Regions from separate parts of the Tessaracoccus zhenghani genome, predicted to be linked through region 3. Evidence: riboswitches for the same ligand, from Rfam matches in the RefSeq annotation. Region 3 holds a riboswitch; each other region holds the start of a gene.
The links. Region 3 has a riboswitch for thiamine pyrophosphate ahead of thiC (phosphomethylpyrimidine synthase ThiC). Riboswitches for the same ligand answer to the same signal wherever they lie in the genome.

Region 1: it holds a riboswitch for thiamine pyrophosphate, as region 3 does, so the genes downstream of both, ACX1DX_RS11195 (MFS transporter) here and thiC (phosphomethylpyrimidine synthase ThiC) in region 3, are expected to answer to the same signal.
Region 2: it holds a riboswitch for thiamine pyrophosphate, as region 3 does, so the genes downstream of both, ACX1DX_RS07780 (thiamine ABC transporter substrate-binding protein) here and thiC (phosphomethylpyrimidine synthase ThiC) in region 3, are expected to answer to the same signal.

The regions. Positions count from the first base shown of each region.
Region 1 covers NZ_CM137275.1:2,361,708-2,368,266, forward strand. Annotated here, with positions in the region: gene ACX1DX_RS11180 (oxygenase MpaB family protein) at 1-444, shown strand, start outside; gene ACX1DX_RS11185 (thiamine phosphate synthase) at 450-1,106, opposite strand; gene thiM (hydroxyethylthiazole kinase) at 1,103-1,876, opposite strand; gene ACX1DX_RS11195 (MFS transporter) at 1,873-3,213, opposite strand; TPP riboswitch at 3,204-3,313, opposite strand; gene ACX1DX_RS11200 (plasmid stabilization protein) at 3,403-3,732, shown strand; gene ACX1DX_RS11205 (SDR family NAD(P)-dependent oxidoreductase) at 3,734-4,423, opposite strand; gene hslR (Hsp15 family ribosome-associated heat shock protein) at 4,506-4,871, shown strand; gene ACX1DX_RS11215 (alcohol dehydrogenase catalytic domain-containing protein) at 4,878-6,488, opposite strand.
Region 2 covers NZ_CM137275.1:1,613,348-1,619,906, forward strand. Annotated here, with positions in the region: gene ACX1DX_RS07770 (ABC1 kinase family protein) at 1-1,646, shown strand, start outside; gene disA (DNA integrity scanning diadenylate cyclase DisA) at 1,672-2,715, shown strand; TPP riboswitch at 2,775-2,880, shown strand; gene ACX1DX_RS07780 (thiamine ABC transporter substrate-binding protein) at 2,915-3,976, shown strand; gene ACX1DX_RS07785 (ABC transporter permease) at 3,973-5,622, shown strand; gene ACX1DX_RS07790 (ABC transporter ATP-binding protein) at 5,616-6,559, shown strand, end outside.
Region 3 covers NZ_CM137275.1:1,902,710-1,909,268, reverse strand. Annotated here, with positions in the region: gene ACX1DX_RS09155 (TetR/AcrR family transcriptional regulator) at 1-214, shown strand, start outside; gene ACX1DX_RS09150 (nuclease-related domain-containing protein) at 231-1,091, opposite strand; gene thiC (phosphomethylpyrimidine synthase ThiC) at 1,210-2,928, opposite strand; TPP riboswitch at 2,920-3,028, opposite strand; rRNA gene ACX1DX_RS09140 (16S ribosomal RNA) at 3,699-5,219, shown strand; rRNA gene ACX1DX_RS09135 (23S ribosomal RNA) at 5,564-6,559, shown strand, end outside.

The DNA.
Region 1 (6,559 bases), 460 kb from region 3:
TTCCTGGCCAGCTTCCAGCACTTCGGCGACCGGCGCCTCACCCAGCAGGAGACCGACGAATACGTCGCGCAGGCGGCCCCCGTCGGCGAGATGCTCGGCGCCGTCAGCCTGCCGCGAACGGAAGCTGAGTTGCTTGCCGCCATCGAGAAGTACCGGCCCGAGCTGCGCGCTTCTCCGCCCGCCCTCGACACCGTCGACTTCCTGCTCAAGAACCCGCCCGTGCCCTGGCCCGCCCGCCCCGGCTACTGGATGCTGGCAGCCGGTGCCATCTCGACCCTGCCCCCATGGGCGCGTCGCGAACTGCGGCTCCCCGCGGGCCGGTGGTTCGACGTGTTGTTCGGTCAGCCCCTCGGCCGCTTCTCGACGACGATCGTGCGCTGGGCGCTCACTCCCGAAGCCCGTCGCGACCGGTTGGGGGCGCCGCCCCGCGCTTCAGCCTCCTGAGCCCCCTAGGAGCGAGCGAAGCTAGCGAAGGGCGCGGCCAGGATCTCCCGGACCACGGCCGCCGGGTCGTCAGCACCCATCACTGCGCGCACCACGGCGACTCCCGCCACCCCCGCCTCGGCGAGTGCCCGCGCATCCGCCGCCTGCACATCGCCGATCGCGACGACTGGTAGCCGGGTCGCGGAGACCATCGCCGGGTAGCCCGCGAGACCCAGGGGCTCGCGCCCCGAGTCCTTCGTCGGGGTGCGCCTGAACGGCCCGCACCCGACGTAGTCGATCACCCCGGCGAGCTCGTCCGCAGCGCGCACGAGTTCCAGCGTGCCGGTCGTCAGGCCGATGACCGCCGCCGGCCCGAGCAGTTCACGCGCGGCCACCGCCGGCAGGTCGTCCTGCCCCAGGTGCACCCCCTGCACCCACTCAGGCGACTCCCTCAGCGCGGCCAGCGCCACGTCGACCCTGTCGTTGACCACCACCTTCGACGACGGGTTGGCCTCGTGCACCGCCCGCCCCACGTCGAGCGTCAGGCGCAGCAGCTCCCGCGCGGAGAGGTGCTTCTCCCGCACCTGGATCACGCCGGCGCCGGCCCCGGCCGCCGCGGCGGCCGTCGCCACCACGTCCGGTCCGTTCCCGGAGGTGATCACATAGCAACGAAGGTCGATCATTCTGCTGCCCTTTCATCCGCTGCCGACGCGTCCAGGGTGGCGAGCGCGTCCACCAGCGCCACCTTGAACGACCCCGGCCCCGAAGCGACGGCCGCCGCGTCCTCGGCGGCCAGACACAGCCAGGCCGTCGCCGCGTGGGCCGCGTCGAACGGGTCAGCCACCGCGGCGCACGCCGCGATGAGCGCGCCCAGCGTGCAGCCGGTTCCGGTGACCCGGGTCAACAGCGCGTGCCCGGCGGTGACGCCGATCCTGCGCTCACCGTCGGTGATGAGGTCGCGCGCTCCCGACACCGCGACGACGGCGTGGGAGGCCCGAGCCAACAGGGTCGCCGCTTGCGCAGCCTGCTCAGGCGTGTGCGCGGTGTCGGCGCCCCGCCCCGTCACCCCGGTGCCCGCGATGTTCAGGATCTCCGAGGCGTTGCCGCGGACCACGGCCGGCGCCTCGGACAGCAACCGGCGGGCCAGCGGCGTGCGGACCGGCGCGATCCCCACCGCCGTCGGGTCCAATACCCAGGGAGTGCCCAGCGAGTGGGCCCTGGCGACGGTGGCGGGGATGCCCGCCATACCGTCGGAGGAGAGGGTGCCGAGGTTGATCAGCAGCGCGTCGGCCACCTCCACCATCGACGGCGCCTCCTCCGACGTCTCGGTCATCATGGGCCGCGCGCCCGCGGCGAGCAGGGCGTCGGCGACGAAGTTCATCGACACCGCCGCACTCAGGCAGTGCACCAGCGGCGCCCGTTCGCGCACGGCCGTGATGACGTCGGCGATCATGCGGCCACCTGACGGGAGGCGACAGCCTCGAGGTCGTCTGTGAGTTCCCGCGGCCGCAGGGCCGGGCCCACCGCACCGCACACCGCGACGAGAGCGCCGCCCAACACCATGAGGCCCACGACGGCGGCGTCGCGCCCGAACCAGCCCTCCAGCGTGGGCAGGTAGAAGGGGTACAGGGCCGGGATGACGATGGACAGGCTGTAGGCCGTGCCGTAACCCGTGGCCCGCACGGCAGTGGGGAAGCGCTCCGACAGGTACGCGCCCACTGGGCCGTAGGCAGTGACGGTCAGCACCTGCAGGGCGACGGCGCACACGGCGATCAGCCACACGGCCGGGCCGCTCATGATCGCCAGCCACAACAGCGGCGCCGACACCGCCGCGAGCACTCCCCAGATGACGAAGAACCGCCGACGGCCCAGCACGGTGGAAAGGTGCCCCGTGACACCCATCACGATGGCCTGACCGACGGCGGCGCACCCCATCACCAGGCTCACGCTCGTGGGCGCCAGCCCCACGTCGGTGCCCAGCCGGGGCGTCAGCATGATCACGGTGGTGTTGGTCAGGAACCACAAACCGCTCATCAGGCCGAACATCTGCCAGAACGCCGGTGCGTAGGCGCCGGTCAGCACTTCCAGCAGCCCGAGCCTGCGCCCCGTGGCGCGGCTGCGGTGGAACACCGGCGCGTCCGTGACGTGTCGCCCGTAGTAGATCAGCATCCCCACCGACGCCAGACCGCCCGCCGCGAAGGAGGCCCGCCAGCCCCAGGCCGCGTAGTCCTCGGCCCCGAGCGCCACCAGCAGGATGCCCGTGGCGAACGCGATGGTGGCCTGCGCCCACGGCGCCATCGACATGATCAGGCCGGAGAACAGGCCGCGGCGCCTCGGCTTCGACCACTCCATCGCGAGCGGGATCGCCGCTGAGTACTCCCCGGCGATGAAGATGCCGCCGAGGAAGCGCAGCGCGATGACGATCATGATCGCCGCGCCTCCGATCGACTCGTGTGTGGGGACGGCCGCGATGCCGAACGTGCACGCCGCGGTGCCGGCGATGGCGACCTTCGTCGTCGTGGTGCGGCCGAGGTGGTCGGCGATCTGGCCGAAGACCATGCCCCCGATGGGGCGGCCGAGCAGCATCGCCATCACGACGATGGCGCCGGTGGTGGCCGCGGCATGCGGCCCCGCGAGCACGGTCAGGGCCGGGGCCAGCGCGACGAGTGGCAGGAAGATGTGCAGTTGGTCGACGTAGTTGCCCAGGACGCCGCCGCGGAGCGCAGCCTTTCCCTCGGGAGGCAGCGTCCGCGGGGGCGCGGTGGTGGGCATTGCAAGGGTGTGTGACATGGTTCACTTCCTTCGCCGGCATGACCCGGACAGGTTCGGACGGTCCGGGCCGCATCAGCCCCATCTCAGCCCTCTGCCGAGGGCACCCGCGTGGATGGCAGCACCCTAGCCCACCGTCGGTCCGCGCTAAAGGGGGTAGCCGGACGTGGAACGCCGCCGTAGCGTTGGTGGACCGAGCAGGAGGTGGGGATGAGCCCCAAGGCATGGAGCGCCAAGCGCGAACGGCAGTACGAGCACATCAAGGAGGGCCTCGAGGAGCGCGGCGAGGACGAGGACACGGCTGAGGAGATCGCCGCCCGCACAGTGAACAAGGAGCGCGCTCGGGCAGGCGAGGCGAAGGAATCCAGCAGGTTGTCCCGCGAGGACATCTCGTCAGGCCGACGCGGTGGCCTCCGCTCCCACAATGGGCCGGGTGGCCGTACCCGGGACCAGCTCTATGAAGAGGCCAAGCGCAAGAACGTCGAGGGCCGCTCGAAGATGAACAAGGCGGAGCTGGAGAAGGCAGTCGACAAGAAGTGAATCAGCCGGCGTCGCGGACGTCCGCGATGACCTTCTCGCCGAAGTCTGCGCGGTTGAGCAGCGTGATGATCCTGCGGGCCGCCTCGTCTGGCGATGACAGACGACCCTCGTCCTTCAGTGCCTGGAACTGGTCTCGCGCCGGGAAGTCCGTGCCGCGGATGGCTTCCTGCATCTGGGTGTCCACCACCCCCGGGGCGATGGAGGCCACGCGCACGCCCTCGAGGTTCTCCTCGGCGAGCGCCACGGCGTGCATGTCGACGGCGGCCTTGCCCGCGCAGTAGGTGCTCCACGTGGTGTGGGGGCGGCGCGCCGCCCCGCTGCTGATGTGCACCACGCGCAGAGGCGCCCCAGCGGTGCGCAGCCTCACCACGGCGTCGGTCAGGATGATGGGAGCGGTCACGTTGACGTTGACCGACCGCTCGATCTCCGCCGGGTCCAGCGTGCCCACGAAGCCGATGGGCGACACCGCCCCCGCGTTGTTGATCAGGATGATGTCCGAGGCGCCCGCCAGGAACTCCGCGAGTGCGCCGGATTCCAGCCACGCGGCCAGTTCCGACGCCGACCCCAGGTCCACCTGGGCGCCGGCAGAGCGCGACACGCCGAGGACGGCCCAGCCGTCGGCCTCCAACTGCGAGGCGAGCGCGGCACCGAGGCCCTTGCTGTGGCCGGTGACGATGGCTTTTCTGGTCATGGGGTTCCTTTCTGGCAGGTCTCTCGTCGCCACCGTACCGGGCCTCCCCGAGGCCCATTGACCGGGCGATTAGGATCAGCGCATGACCCGACTGGATGCCTGGCTGTGGGCGGTGCGCGTGTACAAGACCCGCTCGCTCGCAACCTCGGCCGTGCGCGGCGGGCACGTGAGGGTGAACGACCTGCTGCCCAAGGCGTCGCAGCATGTGGTGGCGGGCCAGGTCATCCGGGTGCGTAAGGACCAGGACGAGAAGATCCTCGAGGTGGTGGACCCCGGTCTGGCCAAGCGGGTCAGCGCGCCGCTGGCGCAGGCCGCCTACATCGACCGGACGCCCGAGAAGCCGCCACCCATCCCGGAGATGGTGGGCCGCGTGGCGGTGCGCGACCGCGGAGCCGGCCGCCCGACCAAGCGTGAACGCCGGGCGATCGAGCAGCTCCGCGGCCACTAGAGTCGGCTAGGCGCCGGCCAGCAACGCCTCCTCGGCCTGCTTGGTCCAGACGCCGTTGTTCAGCTTCGCGGCGACATGCGGAAGCTTCTCCGGCATGTCCACCAGACGCGTCAGCTCGAGGTCGTGCAGCATCGGGTACACCATGATCTTGCCGCCGCTGGTGCGGTTCATCACCGAGTCGATCGCGTCCTGGAAACCCTTCATGCCGGTCACGGCGTCCAGGCTGATGTGGGTGTCGATGATGCCTTCCTCGATCTTGCGCAGCACGGTGCGCATGTCCGAGACATCCGAGCCTGAGGTGCCCAGCATGAAGATGCGGCGCTCGACGATGCCCTGGAGGTCGAAGTCGCCCAGGGTGCCGGCGGGGATGCCCGCGAAGGCGTTGAGGATCGCCCCTTCGCCGGCGAGGTCCACGGCCTGGCTGACCAGTGCCGGGACGGGCACCATGCACGCGATGTGCGTGAAACCGTGCTGCAGTTCCTCGTCGCCGGTGTTGACGTAGGTGATCGGCACGCTGCGGCCGGCGGCGATGGGATCGACGGTGCGCGACAGGTGCGTCAGCCGGTCGTCGCTGAGGTCTGTGCCGGTGACGCGGATGCCCTCCACCCCGGAGGTGACGGCGCGGATGGTGTGCATCATGCCCATGGGGCCCGCTGCGCCGATGATGGCGACGTTGTCGCCGGCGCGCAGTTCGCCGTTGGCCGGCACCCAGGCGTAGCCGTCGGCCGGGTCGTCGCCGGTGGTGCCGACGAAGCGGATGAAGTCGTAGTGCACGCGGCCGATGTCGAGGGCCACCTTGCGGCCGATCGTCCCGCCGCCGAGGACCAGGCAGTAGGTGGCGCGCGTGCCGAGCAGCGGCGCCGTGGCCTCGATGACCTCAGGGTCTGAGCCGTAGTAGATGATGTCGTCGAACACCTGGCCCTCGAGTGAGGCGACCTCGCCCGGAGTCACGGAGACGGTCTCGGCCGGGGCGTGCGCCGAGGTGAGCGCGTCCAGCCCGGTGGGCTCGCCGTCGCTCACGACCAGGAGGCGACCACCGTCCTTGAGATGGTCGCGCTCTGCCCACGCGTAGGAGCCTTCGACGGTGGCCCAGGGCTCGATGAGACCCACCGCGGCCGCGGACGGGCCGTCGGAGACGTGGATCAGGAACTCCTCACCGTTGGGCGCCACGACGCAGCGCTCGTCGATCAGGGCGTACTCCTGCAGGGCGCCGTCGAAGTTGTACCCGAAGGCGCCGTTCGACTTGGCGGTGCGCAGGTGCTTCCAGTCGGCCTGCACGAGCACTCGATCGCCCACGGCGAAGTGCGTGACCTGGTCGCCGACCTTGACGATGCGGCCCACGGGCTCGTGCCCCGGGACCACCGGAGCGGCGCCGGGGTGGTACGACGGGATCTCCGGCAGCGCGTCGAGGTCGATGCCCTTGACCACCTCGGCCTTGCGGGGGTGGGAGTCGAAGGCGTGGAGCAGTTTGGTGTCGGAGAAGCAGATGCCGCACGCCTCCACTTGGAGGAGCATCTGATGCGGGCCGACCTCGTCGACGGGCTTCTCGGTGTTCAGCACGATCTCGTCGACGCCGACGAACTGGATGGCATGCTGCAGGGCGGGAATCTGGGTCACGAGGGACACCCTTTCTCTGAGTGCTACGGATCAAATCTAGGCGCGTTGCCGTCCGAAGGAAGGCTGTCCGC
Region 2 (6,559 bases), 290 kb from region 3:
TGGGCACGCTGCTGGTGCGCCACATGGGCGCCTTCAGCACGCAGAGCTCCGAGATCCCTGGTGACTCGCCGGACAGCAACAAGACGGCTGAGGACGCGCGCAACTTCACGCGGTCGCTCGAGGAGATGGGCCCCACCTTCATCAAGTTCGGGCAACTCCTGTCCACGCGGCGTGACCTGCTGCCCGCCGTCTACACCGACGAGCTCAGCCGGTTGCAGGACGACGTCGAAGTGGTGCCCGTCGAACAGATTCGCGCGCGCATCGAAGAGTCGCTGGGCGCGTCCGTGAACGCGATGTTCTCGGAGTTCGACGACGTGCCGATCGCCGCCGCCTCCCTCGCGCAGGTGCACCGGGGGGTGACGAAGTCCGGCCGCGACGTCGTCGTGAAGGTGTTGCGCCCCGGCGTGCGCGACCGGGTGCGCAACGACCTGGATTCCCTCGCAGGCCTGGCAGATTTCGTGGACCACAACACACCCGTCGGCCCCCGCCTCGGTGCCGCGCGGATGCTGGCCCAGTTCCGGCGCTCCATGGCCGACGAGCTGGACTACCGCAAGGAGGCGGCGAACCTGCGCCTGTTCGCGGACCTCGCCGAGGACGAACGCGACCTCGTGGTGCCCACCCCCATCGACGACTACTCCACAGACGAGGTGCTCACGCTCGAGTTGATGCCCGGGAAGAAGATCACCGACGTCGGCAGGATCGAACTGCTCGACGTCGACGGCCCGGCGCTGGCGGGTTCGCTGTTCCACTTCATGCTGAAGGCCATGCTGGTGGACGGCATCCTCCACGCGGATCCCCACCCCGGCAACCTGTTCCTCACCCCGGACCACCGCATCGCCATCCTCGACGTGGGCATGGTGGTGCGTCTGCCCGCGCGGGTCCGGACGTCGCTGGTGAAGCTGCTCGTGGCCATCGGCGACGCCGACGGCGAGGCCGCGGCCATGGTGCTGGCCGGGATGGGCCACCCGCTGGAGGACTACGATGCGGCGGCCTTCCGTGACTCCGTCACCCACCTCGTGTCCACCACGCTCGCCATGGGCCCGGATCTCCAGGCGGGCACCGTGCTGATGGAACTGGCCCGGCTCTCAGGGGAACACGGACTCCGTCCTCCCGCGGAGATGACGATGGTGGGCAAGGCGCTGCTGAACCTGGATCAGGCCACGCAGCACCTGGATCCCGGCTTCACGCCCATCGAGGCCATCCGCGCCAACGTCTCCACCATCCTCCGCGCCGGTTTCAGCCCGAGCGCCGGCCAGACGCTGCTGAGCGGGCTGGAGGGCAAGGAGTTCATCGAGCGGCTCCCCCGCCGCGCGAACCGCATCCTCGACTCCCTCGCCGAGGGCGAGTTGAGCTTCAACATCAACGCCGTCGACGAGGACCGGCTCCACATGGTGCTGCACCAGGTGGCCAACCGGGTGTCGGTCGCGCTGATCCTGGCCGCGATCACGGTGGCGGCCGCCCTGCTGATGGTCGCCGACGTCGGGCCCCACCTACTGGGCTACCCCGCGCTGGGCGCGATCTTCTTCCTCATCGCCGCCATCGGGGGCCTCGTCATGGTGGTCGGGATCCTCTTCGAGGACCGGCCCCCGGTCCGACGCGTCAAGCGCCGTGACAGGCGCCGCAAGCTGTACGACGACGCCCCGTAGACTGACCCCGACGTAAGGAGTCCAGGTGCCAAGGTCCGCCATCCGCCGCTATCTGCGGTTGCTCGCGCCGGGCACCCAGCTGCGCGGGGGCCTGGATCGCATCCTGCTCGGCCGCACCGGCGCCCTCATCGTGCTCGGCAACAACACGAGGGTCCAGCAGGTGTGCTCGGGCGGCTTCCAACTCGGCGTCGACTGCACCGAGCAGAATCTCCGCGAACTCGCGAAGCTCGACGGGGCGATCATCCTCTCCAACGACCTCAGCCGCATCGTGGCCGCCGGCGTGCACCTCGTGCCGGAGGGCGATCTTCCCACGGCCGAGACGGGCACCAGGCACCGGTCGGCGGACCGCACGGCCCAGTCTGCCGGCGTGCCGGTGGTCACCGTATCGGCCTCTATGAGCACCGTCTCCCTCTTCCTGGGGGGCCGGCGCCATCCCGTCGAGACCGTGCCCCAGGTGATCAGCCGGGCGAACCAGACGCTGGCCACTCTGTCGCGCGTCGTCACGCGGCTCACAGACCAGATGGAGCAGTTCACGCTGCTCGAGATCGGCGAGCAGGTCACCCTGCGCGACCTCACCCACGTCGCGCACCGCCTGGAACTCACCCGCAGGTTGTCCACGGAGATGCAGTTCCATGTGGACATCCTCGGGGTCGAGGGGAGGATGGTCGCGCTGCAGCACACGGAACTGGCCAGCCACTTCGAGGGGGTCGCGGATCTGCTGACGGAGGACTACGCGCACAACCTGTCGGACCCCTCGGAATTCGACCTGCTGGCCCTGCACAACTTCTCTCCCGAGGAACTCTTCAGCGGCGGCCTGGTGGCGGAGCGGCTGGGGTTCGGGGCGAACGCCAACCTGGAACAGAGCCTGGAGACGCGCGGCGTGCGACTCCTCTCCCGGGTGGGCCGGTTACCGGCGCCGATGGTGTCGAAGCTGGTGGGCAGGTACACCCTGCAGGAGATGTTCGGCGCCTCCGTGTCGCAGTTGATGGAGATCGACGGGATCGGCCCACGCCGTGCGCGCCAGATCCGCGACGCCCTGCTGCGGATCACGGACTCCAGCGGTTCCTGACAGACGCCCGTCAGCCGCGAACCCCCTGGAGAGCACTTCCCGGACTGCGCTAAGGTGGACGCCGAACACAGGGGAGCGCCACCGGGGCGCTGAGAGTGCGGGAGGCCGCAGACCCTCAAACCTGATCCGGTTAGCACCGGCGTAGGGAGTTGGGAATTCTCCTCGGCATCCGCCGAGCCCTCCTCTTGAAGGAGCGGACATGAAGTTCTTCGTACACTCTGCCATCGCGGCCGCCGCCGTGCTGGCGCTGGCGGCCTGCGGCGGAGCGGCCACCCCGGGGGGCACGGAAGGCCCCGCGCGCGAGACGTCCGAGGCGCTCACCTCGTCGTCGACCTTGACGGTGGTGACCCACGATTCGTTCAGCCTGCCGGACGACCTCAAGGCCCGGTTCGCCGAGGAATCCGGCCTGGACGTGACCTACGTCCAGCCCGGCGACAGCGGCACCCTGGTCAACCAGCTCATCCTCACGAAGGACTCGCCGCTCGGCGACGTGGTGTTCGGCATCGACAACACCTACGCCTCGCGCGCCGCGGAGGAGGGTGTCCTCTCCGGTTACGAGTCAGAGGCCCTCCCGGAGGAGGCCAGGGCCATGGCCACCGAGGGCCTCACGCCCATCGACTTCGGCGACGTGTGCATCAACGCCGACAAGCGCTGGTTCGCCGAGCACGACCTGACCATCCCGGCCACCCTCGACGACCTCCTCAAACCCGAATACAAGGACCTCCTCGTCGTGACCCACCCGGCGTCCTCCTCGCCGGGCCTGGCCTTCCTGCTCGCCACCATCGGCGAGAAGGGCGACGGCTGGCTCGACTACTGGTCCGCCCTGGCGGACAACGGCCTGAAGGTCGCCTCGGGTTGGACCGAGGCCTACTACACGGACTTCTCGGGCGCCGACGGCGCAGGGCCCCGCCCGCTGGTGCTGAGCTACGCCACCTCCCCCGCGTACACAGTGGACGGGGACGAATCCACCACCGAAGCGCTGCTGGACACGTGCTTCCGCCAGGTCGAGTACGCCGGCGTCCTCGCGGGCGCCCAGAACGAGGAAGGCGCCCGCGCCTTCGTCGACTTCCTGCTCAGCCCCGAGGTGCAGAGCGTGTTCCCCACCGAGATGTACATGTACCCTGCGGCGACCGACACCGAACTGCCCGAGGAGTGGGCCCGCTTCGCGCCGCTGGCACCGTCGCCGGTGGAGGTCTCCCCCGAAGAGATCGACGCGAACCGCGACCAGTGGATCCGTGACTGGACCGAGGCCATGGGGTGAGATCGACCCTGGGTTGGCGGCTGGGATGGGCGCTGACGGCGCTCGTTCCGGCCGCCTTCCTGACGCTCTTCTTCGCGTGGCCCGCCGCCGCGCTCGTGCTGCGGGGCTTCCACGACGACACCTCATGGACGCTCGAGGGTTTCAGTTCAGTCTTCGGCTCCCGCCGCACCTGGGGGGCCATCTGGTTCACCCTCGGCACGGCCACCGCCTCCACGCTGCTGTGTCTGGTGCTCGGGTTGCCGGGCGCCTACCTCCTCTACCGCTGCCGGTTCCGCGGCCGCGACACCTTGCGCGCCCTCATCACCATCCCCTTCGTGCTGCCCACGGTGGTGGTGGGCGTCGCATTCGGCTCATTGCTGCGCCCCGACGGGCTGCTCGGCTGGCTCGGCCTGGCCGGCACCCCGGCCGCCATCCTCGCCGCGATGGTGTTCTTCAACTACTCCGTGATCGTGCGCACGGTGGGCACCCTCTGGGCGCGCCTCGACCCGCGCCTGGCCCAGGCCGCCGGCACGCTGGGCGCCTCTCCCCTCCGCACACTGCGCACCGTGACGCTGCCGGCCCTGACGCCGGCGATTGTCTCCGGCGCATCCCTGGTGTTCCTGTTCAGCGCCTCCAGCTACGGCATTGTGATGGTGCTGGGCCAGACCCGCTACCGCACCATCGAGACCGAGATCTGGTTCCTCACCACGCAACTCCTCGACCTGCCGTCGGCCGCCGCCCTGTCGATCACCCAGCTCGTCATCGTGTCCGCCGCTCTCTGGCTGAGCGGCCGCGCCCAGGCCCGCATGACCCGCGCCCTGAGGCTGCAACCCGACGTCGACTCGGAGCGCGGCCTCTCCCTGCGCCGCGACGGTCCGGCGCTCGGCCTGACGCTGGCCGTGGCCGTGGCGCTGCTCGGCCTCCCCCTCGCCAACCTCGCGTGGCGCTCACTGCACCGCGACGGTGGGTTCACCGTCGTCAACTACCTGCAACTCGCCGCCGAGGGCGGCGCCGGAGTGAGCGTGTGGGCAGCACTCCGCACCTCACTGGTCACAGCCATCGCAGCGACGGCCATCGCCGTGACCCTCGGGCTGCTCGTGGCGCTCGTCGCCTCCAGGCGACCCCGACGCGCGGCGGGCAGATCCGCACTGGCCGTGGTGGAGTCGCTGTTCCTGCTGCCGCTGGGCGTGTCCGCCGTCACCGTGGGCTTCGGCTATCTGATCACGCTGAACCGGCCGCCGCTGGACCTCCGCTCCAGCATCGTGCTCATCCCCGTGGCCCAGGCCGTCGTCGCCCTGCCGCTCGTGGTCCGCACACTGCTGCCCACCCTGCGCGCCATCGACCCCCGCCAACTCGAGGCCGCGGCCACGCTGGGCTCCACGCCCTGGCAGGTGGTGCGCCGCATCGAGCTGCCCCATCTCGGCCGGGCGGTGGGCCTGGCGGTGGGGTTCGCCTTCGCCACCTCGCTGGGTGAGTTCGGTGCCACGAGTTTCCTGGCCCGGCCGGACAACCCGACGCTGCCTGTGTTGATCTTCCGGCTGTTCGGCCGCCCGGGCGCAGAGAACTACGGCGTGGCGCTGGCCGCCTCCGTGGTGCTGGCAGGATTGGCAGGGATCACGATGGCCGCCGCCGAACGCCTGCGGCCGAAGGAGGTGGCCGCGTGGTGACCGGTCTGGAAGTACACGATGTGTCGGTCCGTTACGGCCGCACGGTCGCCGTCGACGACGTGTCGCTCCGGGTGGAGCCGGGCACGATCGTGGCGCTGCTGGGCGCGTCCGGATCCGGCAAGTCGACGCTGCTGCGGGCCATCGCCGGCCTGCAACCCCTCTCGTCGGGGGCCATCCTCTGGGACGGCGAGGACCTCGCCCCCGTGAAGGTGCACAAGCGCAACTTCGGCCTGGTGTTCCAGGACGGCCAACTGTTCCCGACAATGAACGTGGCCCGCAACATCGCCTACGGCCTGGGCAGACTCCCCAAGCCGGAGCAGTACGAGCGCGTGGAGGAGATGCTCGAACTCGTCGGCCTGGCAGGCTACGGCAGCCGCCGGCCCACCGAACTGTCCGGAGGCCAGGCCCAGCGGGTGGCGCTGGCCCGCTCGTTGGCCCCGTCGCCACGGGCCCTCCTCCTCGACGAGCCCCTCTCCGCGCTCGACACCGGTCTGCGCCGCCGGCTGGCCGACGACCTCGCCAGGATCCTGCGCGAGACCCACACCACCGCCGTCTACGTCACCCACGACCACCAGGAGGCGTACACCATCGCGGACTTCGTGGCCGTGCTCGACGAGGGCCGGCTGCTCCAGCTGGCCTCCCCCGAGATCCTGCGGGAGCGGCCGCACAGCAGGCAGGTCGCCGCCTTCCTGGGCTACCGCGCGTTCGTCGTCGAGGCCGAGGCGCGCCGCCTGGGCTGGACGGGCAGCCTGGCCACGGGCGAGCTGCTGGGCATCGGCCCCGCCTCGCTCCAGTTGGATCCGCACGGTCTCGAGCTGGCGGTCGTCGACCAGACGCTCACCATCGACGACGTCGAGGTGAAGGTGCTGTTGCCCGACGGCCAGACCGCGACGGTGGCCTCGCCGTCGAAACTCGACACGCTCTCAGTTCGGGTGAC
Region 3 (6,559 bases):
AGTGACCGAGGCGCAGGAGCGCTCCCTCGCCGGCGTCTCGGCTGTGTTGAAGGCGCTGAGCGACAGGCGGGCGCTGAACTCAGACCTGAGCGCGGTCGAGTTCATCGCGGCCATCGCCATCCTGACGCGCCCCCAGCCCGAAGCGATCCACCGGGCCGCGCCCGGCGTCGTCGCCCGCCTCGTGGCCGCGTTCGTCGCCTCCACCCGCCCGTAGGTCGTAGCTCAGCGGCTCAACCGAGCCACGTGGTGCTCCGGCGGGCAAGCTCGAACACCTTCTCGACGGTGTGCTGAGGGAGTCGCTCCGGCAAGCGCCGGAGGTGCCTCACCAGGCGGCTGCGGTTGATGACGGTGACGTCCTCGGGTGCCGCCTTCACGACGAAGGTGTCGGCGTTCACCGGCACGACCATGCCGCGCACGGCGACGGCGAAGCCCGCGGCCTTCCCGAGGAGCTTGGCTGCCCTGCTGGCCTCGTGGCGCGAGTTGCGGATATAGGGCTGGCGCACGCCGTTGACCATGAACGTGTTGCCGCCCACCCATACCTTCATCCCGGCGTGGTTCTTCGAATTGATGGTGAAGACGCCCGCTGGACCGATCAGTAGGTGGTCGATGTCTGAGTCCTTCGTTCCCACCGGGATCGAGTGAAGGAAGCGCCATCGTGGATCCGCCTTCCGCAATCTCTCGAGCTCAGCGGCCACCAGCCGCTCACCGATGGCACCCCGCTCCCACGGCGAGCGCGCGTGCTTCCCAAGAAGGATGCTTCGCAGGATGGTGGCGCGCTGGCCGACCGCGTGGGCGGCCTCGATCTGTGCCTGGAGCGATACGCCCGGTGTGTTGTGGATGAGGTCGAGGACGGGAGTGGGCTTGCTGGGGACTGCCCCGACGGCCCGTCCCGGGGGGCGGGATGCGGTGAACGCCGCGGGATCCTTCGGCCTCGCCGGCGGCTTCGTCGATTGGCTCGGCTCGGCACTTGGGCGGCGCCAATAGCCAACGGCCGCCTCGAGTTCCGCGGAGAGCTCCGGTGACTCTGGGTGCAGCGTGTGGGCATCCATGTCCTGATAACCCAGCTGCACCCCGTCACTGGAGCGAATCACGTATAAGCGATCTTTACCGAAGTGCTTCCACCGCTTGAAATTGAACGCGGTCGACGACTTGTCCCCCATGGGCCGAGGCTAGCCGCGATCCCTCCGGGCCGCGGCCAGCCCGCCAGAATCAGGCGCTCTGCGCCTCGGAGATGTCCAGGTACACCTGTGCACCCATCTCCCTGAACTCCCGCGACTTCGCCGCCATGCCCGACTCCGCGTCGACACCGGAACCGAACCGGGCCCTGATGTCGCCGCTGATCTTCATCGAGCAGAACTTCGGCCCACACATCGAGCAGAAGTGCGCCGTCTTCGCCGGCTCCGCGGGCAGGGTCTCGTCGTGGAACGCGATGGCGGTGTCCGGGTCGAGCGACAGCGCGAACTGGTCGTGCCACCGGAACTCGAACCGCGCCTTGCTCAAGGCGTCGTCGCGGACCTGCGCCCCGGGGTGTCCCTTGGCGACATCGGCGGCGTGGGCCGCAATCTTGTACGTGATGACGCCGGTCTTCACGTCGTCGCGGTTCGGCAGCCCCAGGTGTTCCTTGGGGGTGACGTAACAGAGCATCGCGGTGCCGTGCATGGCGATCACTGCGGCCCCGATGGCGGAGGTGATGTGGTCGTACCCCGGGGCGATGTCGGTGACCAGCGGCCCCAGCGTGTAGAACGGCGCGCCGTGGCACCAGTCCTGCTCGAGGCGTACGTTCTCCTCCACGAGGTTCAGCGGGATGTGGCCGGGGCCCTCCACCATTACCTGCACGTCGTACTCCCAGGCCCGCTTCGTCAGCTCGGCGAGGGTGCGCAGCTCGGCGAACTGAGCCTCGTCGTTCGCGTCGGCGATGGAGCCGGGCCGCAGCCCGTCGCCCAGGCTGAACGAGATGTCGTAGGCCGCGAAGATCTCGCACAGTTCGTCGAAGTGCTCGTAGAGGAACGACTCCCGGTGGTGAGCAAGCATCCAGCCGGCCATGATCGACCCACCCCGGCTGACGATGCCCGTGACGCGATCAGCCGTCAGCGGCACGTACCTCAAGAGGACGCCGGCGTGGACGGTCATGTAGTCGACGCCCTGCTCGGCCTGCTCGATGACCGTGTCCCGGTACACCTTCCATGTGAGCTCCTCGGCCTTGCCGTCCACCTTCTCCAGCGCCTGGTAGAGCGGCACGGTACCGATGGGCACGGGGCTGTTGCGGACGATCCATTCGCGCGTGGTGTGAATGTCATCACCGGTGGAGAGGTCCATGACTGTGTCGGCGCCCCAGCGGGTAGCCCACGTCAGCTTGTCCACCTCCTCCGCGATGGAACTGGTGACGGCGGAGTTGCCGATGTTGGCGTTGACCTTCGTCAGGAACGCCCTGCCGATGATCATCGGTTCGGCCTCAGGGTGGTTGATGTTGGCGGGGATGATCGCTCGGCCGGACGCCACCTCTTCCACCACCTTCTCGACGGCGACGCCCTCGCGCAGCGCCACGTAACGCATCTCCGGGGTGACGACGCCATTGCGGGCATAGTGCAGCTGCGTCACCCTCTTGCCGGGTATGGCTCGGATGGGCTCCTGCCTGCGGCCGCGCCATTCATCGGAGGCCGCGCCACGACGCACGGCCGCCCGGCCGTCGTCGGCCAGGTCGGTGGAGCGCGCCGAATGGAGTTCAGTGTCACCTCGCCCGGCAATCCACTCCCGGCGCTTCGGGGCAAGCCCTTCCACAGGATCGACGGTGGGGCCACACGTGCGGTAGACGTGCACGTCGGCATTGGGGACGTCACCAGGGGAGTCCGCCAAGCTGATGGCGGTGACCGGGACGTGGATGTCGCCATCGGAGATGGTGACGGCACGATGCTGCGGATGGATTTCCATCTGACTCTCTTCCTTCGCCGGCATGACCCGGACAGGTTCGACGGTCGCAAGCGGCATCAGCTTGATCTCAGCCCGTGCCCGGGCACCCGTGGGGTGTCTGAAGCCAACCACAGCGGGAGCTCACCGCCACCGACGTCTCATGGCGAACGCTCCGCACTCGCCTCGTGGGAGCACAAGCCCCTGTCAGGACGACATCGCCTCGCGACTCGACGCGACGCGCAGCCGGCAGGCGAGCCCAGCCCTACACCGATTTTGACTTCTCCGCAGAGTCTGTCTAGTATTGGTCTTCGCGCAAGCGACTGCTGAACAAGCAAAACCCCCAGTCACATGGGAATTCATGCTTATTTGCGGCTGATCCACCCAGATCAAGCGATTTGACACGGGGAGGCCAACAAGTAAAGTTCTGCGGGTTGCCCAAGCGGCAAATACAACTCAACGGAACAAGCCAAACCGGCCGATTTGACAGGCTGGAACACGGCAAGTAAAGTTGATCGAGTTGCCCCAAGCGGGAATCGCACGGAAAATGGTGTGGTTGAAGCGCGGGTCGCACCCGAAACTTGAGAACTCAACAGTGTGCTTTAAGTCAATGCCAAATACATGCACTGGCAAGGCTTTTCGGAGTCTTGTCGTGCGAACCCGTCTCCCAGCTTTGGTTGGGGATGGATTCCTTTGAATTAATATTGATTAAAGTCCAGTTTTTTGGATTTTGTCGGTATCAAACTAGTTGACAGTTGAGCAGGTGCCTTTTGGGGTGTCTGTACTGATAATTTTCAACGGAGAGTTTGATCCTGGCTCAGGACGAACGCTGGCGGCGTGCTTAACACATGCAAGTCGAACGGTAAGGCCCTTTCGGGGGTACACGAGTGGCGAACGGGTGAGTAACACGTGAGTAACCTGCCCTTGACTTTGGGATAACTCCTGGAAACAGGTGCTAATACCGGATACCAGCCTGCACGGCATCGTGTTGGTTTGAAAGCTCCGGCGGTCAAGGATGGACTCGCGGCCTATCAGCTTGTTGGTGAGGTAGTGGCTCACCAAGGCTTCGACGGGTAGCCGGCCTGAGAGGGTGACCGGCCACATTGGGACTGAGATACGGCCCAAACTCCTACGGGAGGCAGCAGTGGGGAATATTGCACAATGGACGCAAGTCTGATGCAGCAACGCCGCGTGCGGGATGACGGCCTTCGGGTTGTAAACCGCTTTCAGCAGGGACGAAGCGAGAGTGACGGTACCTGCAGAAGAAGCACCGGCTAACTACGTGCCAGCAGCCGCGGTGATACGTAGGGTGCGAGCGTTGTCCGGATTTATTGGGCGTAAAGAGCTTGTAGGCGGTTTGTTGCGTCGGTAGTGAAAACTCAGGGCTTAACCCTGAGCCTGCTTCCGATACGGGCAGACTTGAGGAAGGTAGGGGAGAATGGAATTCCTGGTGAAGCGGTGGAATGCGTAGATATCAGGAGGAACACCAGTGGCGAAGGCGGTTCTCTGGACCTTTCCTGACGCTGAGAAGCGAAAGCGTGGGGAGCAAACAGGCTTAGATACCCTGGTAGTCCACGCCGTAAACGGTGGGTACTAGGTGTGGGGTTCATTCCACGAACTCCGTGCCGCAGCTAACGCATTAAGTACCCCGCCTGGGGAGTACGGCCGCAAGGCTAAAACTCAAAGGAATTGACGGGGCCCCGCACAAGCGGCGGAGCATGCGGATTAATTCGATGCAACGCGAAGAACCTTACCTGGGTTTGACATATGCCGGAAACATCTAGAGATAGGTGCCCCTTTATGGTCGGTTTACAGGTGGTGCATGGCTGTCGTCAGCTCGTGTCGTGAGATGTTGGGTTAAGTCCCGCAACGAGCGCAACCCTCGTCCTATGTTGCCAGCGGGTAATGCCGGGGACTCATAGGAGACCGCCGGGGTCAACTCGGAGGAAGGTGGGGATGACGTCAAGTCATCATGCCCCTTATGTCCAGGGCTTCACGCATGCTACAATGGCCGGTACAAAGAGCTGCGAACCTGCAAGGGTGAGCGAATCTCAAAAAGCCGGTCTCAGTTCGGATTGGGGTCTGCAACTCGACCCCATGAAGTCGGAGTCGCTAGTAATCGCAGATCAGCAACGCTGCGGTGAATACGTTCCCGGGGCTTGTACACACCGCCCGTCAAGTCATGAAAGTCGGTAACACCCGAAGCCGGTGGCCTAACCCCTTGTGGGAGGGAGCCGTCGAAGGTGGGACCGGTAATTAGGACTAAGTCGTAACAAGGTAGCCGTACCGGAAGGTGCGGCTGGATCACCTCCTTTCTAAGGAGCCTGTAGCAGCACGGTTTTTGACTGTGGTGCTCATGGTCGTGTTCTGGGACAGGTGTTTCCAGCGCGGCCGGCACCGGAATGTGGAACATTGACTTTTGAAGTTCGGAGGAAGTCGTTTCTCGTCAGTACAGCCTGGGTCCTTGTGGTCTGGGAGTGGAAATTCGGGGGATGGTTGGTGTCGGGCTAAGCACGCTGTTGGGTCCTGAAGGGTCGGTTGTTTGTGCAACGCCTTCTAGCGGACCATGGTGGCAGTCGCCTTTCGGGGTGGTTGTTGTCCTGGGCTCGCCCGTATTTTGAGAACTTCACAGTGGACGCGAGCATCTTTGTAGATTTTTTGACAAGCTACTAAGTGCGATCGGTGGATGCCTTGGCACCAAGAGCCGATGAAGGACGTTGTAACCTGCGATAAGCCATGGGGAGCTGGTAAACGAGCTTTGATCCGTGGATTTCCGAATAGGGAAACCTTGAAATACCGGAGTCATGTCCGGCAACCTCTGCCTGAATATATAGGGCAGTTGGAGGGAACGTGGGGAAGTGAAACATCTCAGTACCCACAGGAAGAGAAAACAATAGTGATTCCGTTAGTAGTGGCGAGCGAACGCGGAAGAGGCCAAACCTCGTGTGTGTGATAGCTGACAGGCGTTGCATGCGGGGTGTTGTGGGGCCGTTCTGGTTGCGCTGTCGAGCAGCCACAGAGTAAAAAATGATCAGTGAAGTTGAAGTGTCTGTGAATGGCACAGCAGAGAAGGTAAGACTCCTGTAGGCGTAAGTTGATCACTCTGGAGCGTCACCCCAAGTAATGCGGAACCCCTGAAATTCCGCATGAATCTGGCGGGACCATCCGCTAAGCCTAAATACTCCTTGGTGACCGATAGCGGACAAGTACCGTGAGGGAAAGGTGAAAAGTACCCCGGGAGGGGAGTGAAATAGTACCTGAAACCGATCGCATACAATCCGTCGGAGCCTTTCGGGGTGACGGCGTGCCTTTTGAAGAATGAGCCTGCGAGTTAGTGGTACGTGGCGAGGTTAACCCGTGTGGGGAAGCCGTAGCGAAAGCAAGTCCTAATAGGGCGTTTTTAGTCGCGTGCTCTAGACCCGAAGCGAAGTGATCTATCCATGGCCAGGTTGAAGCGACGGTAAGACGTCGTGGAGGACCGAACTCACTTGGGTTGAAAACCGAGGAGATGAGCTGTGGATAGGGGTGAAAGGCCAATCAAACTTCGTGATAGCTGGTTCTCCCCGAAATGCATTTAGGTGCAGCGTCGCATGTTTCTTACCGGAGGTAGAGCACTGAATGGTCTAGGGGGCCCACAAGCTTACCGAAATCAGTC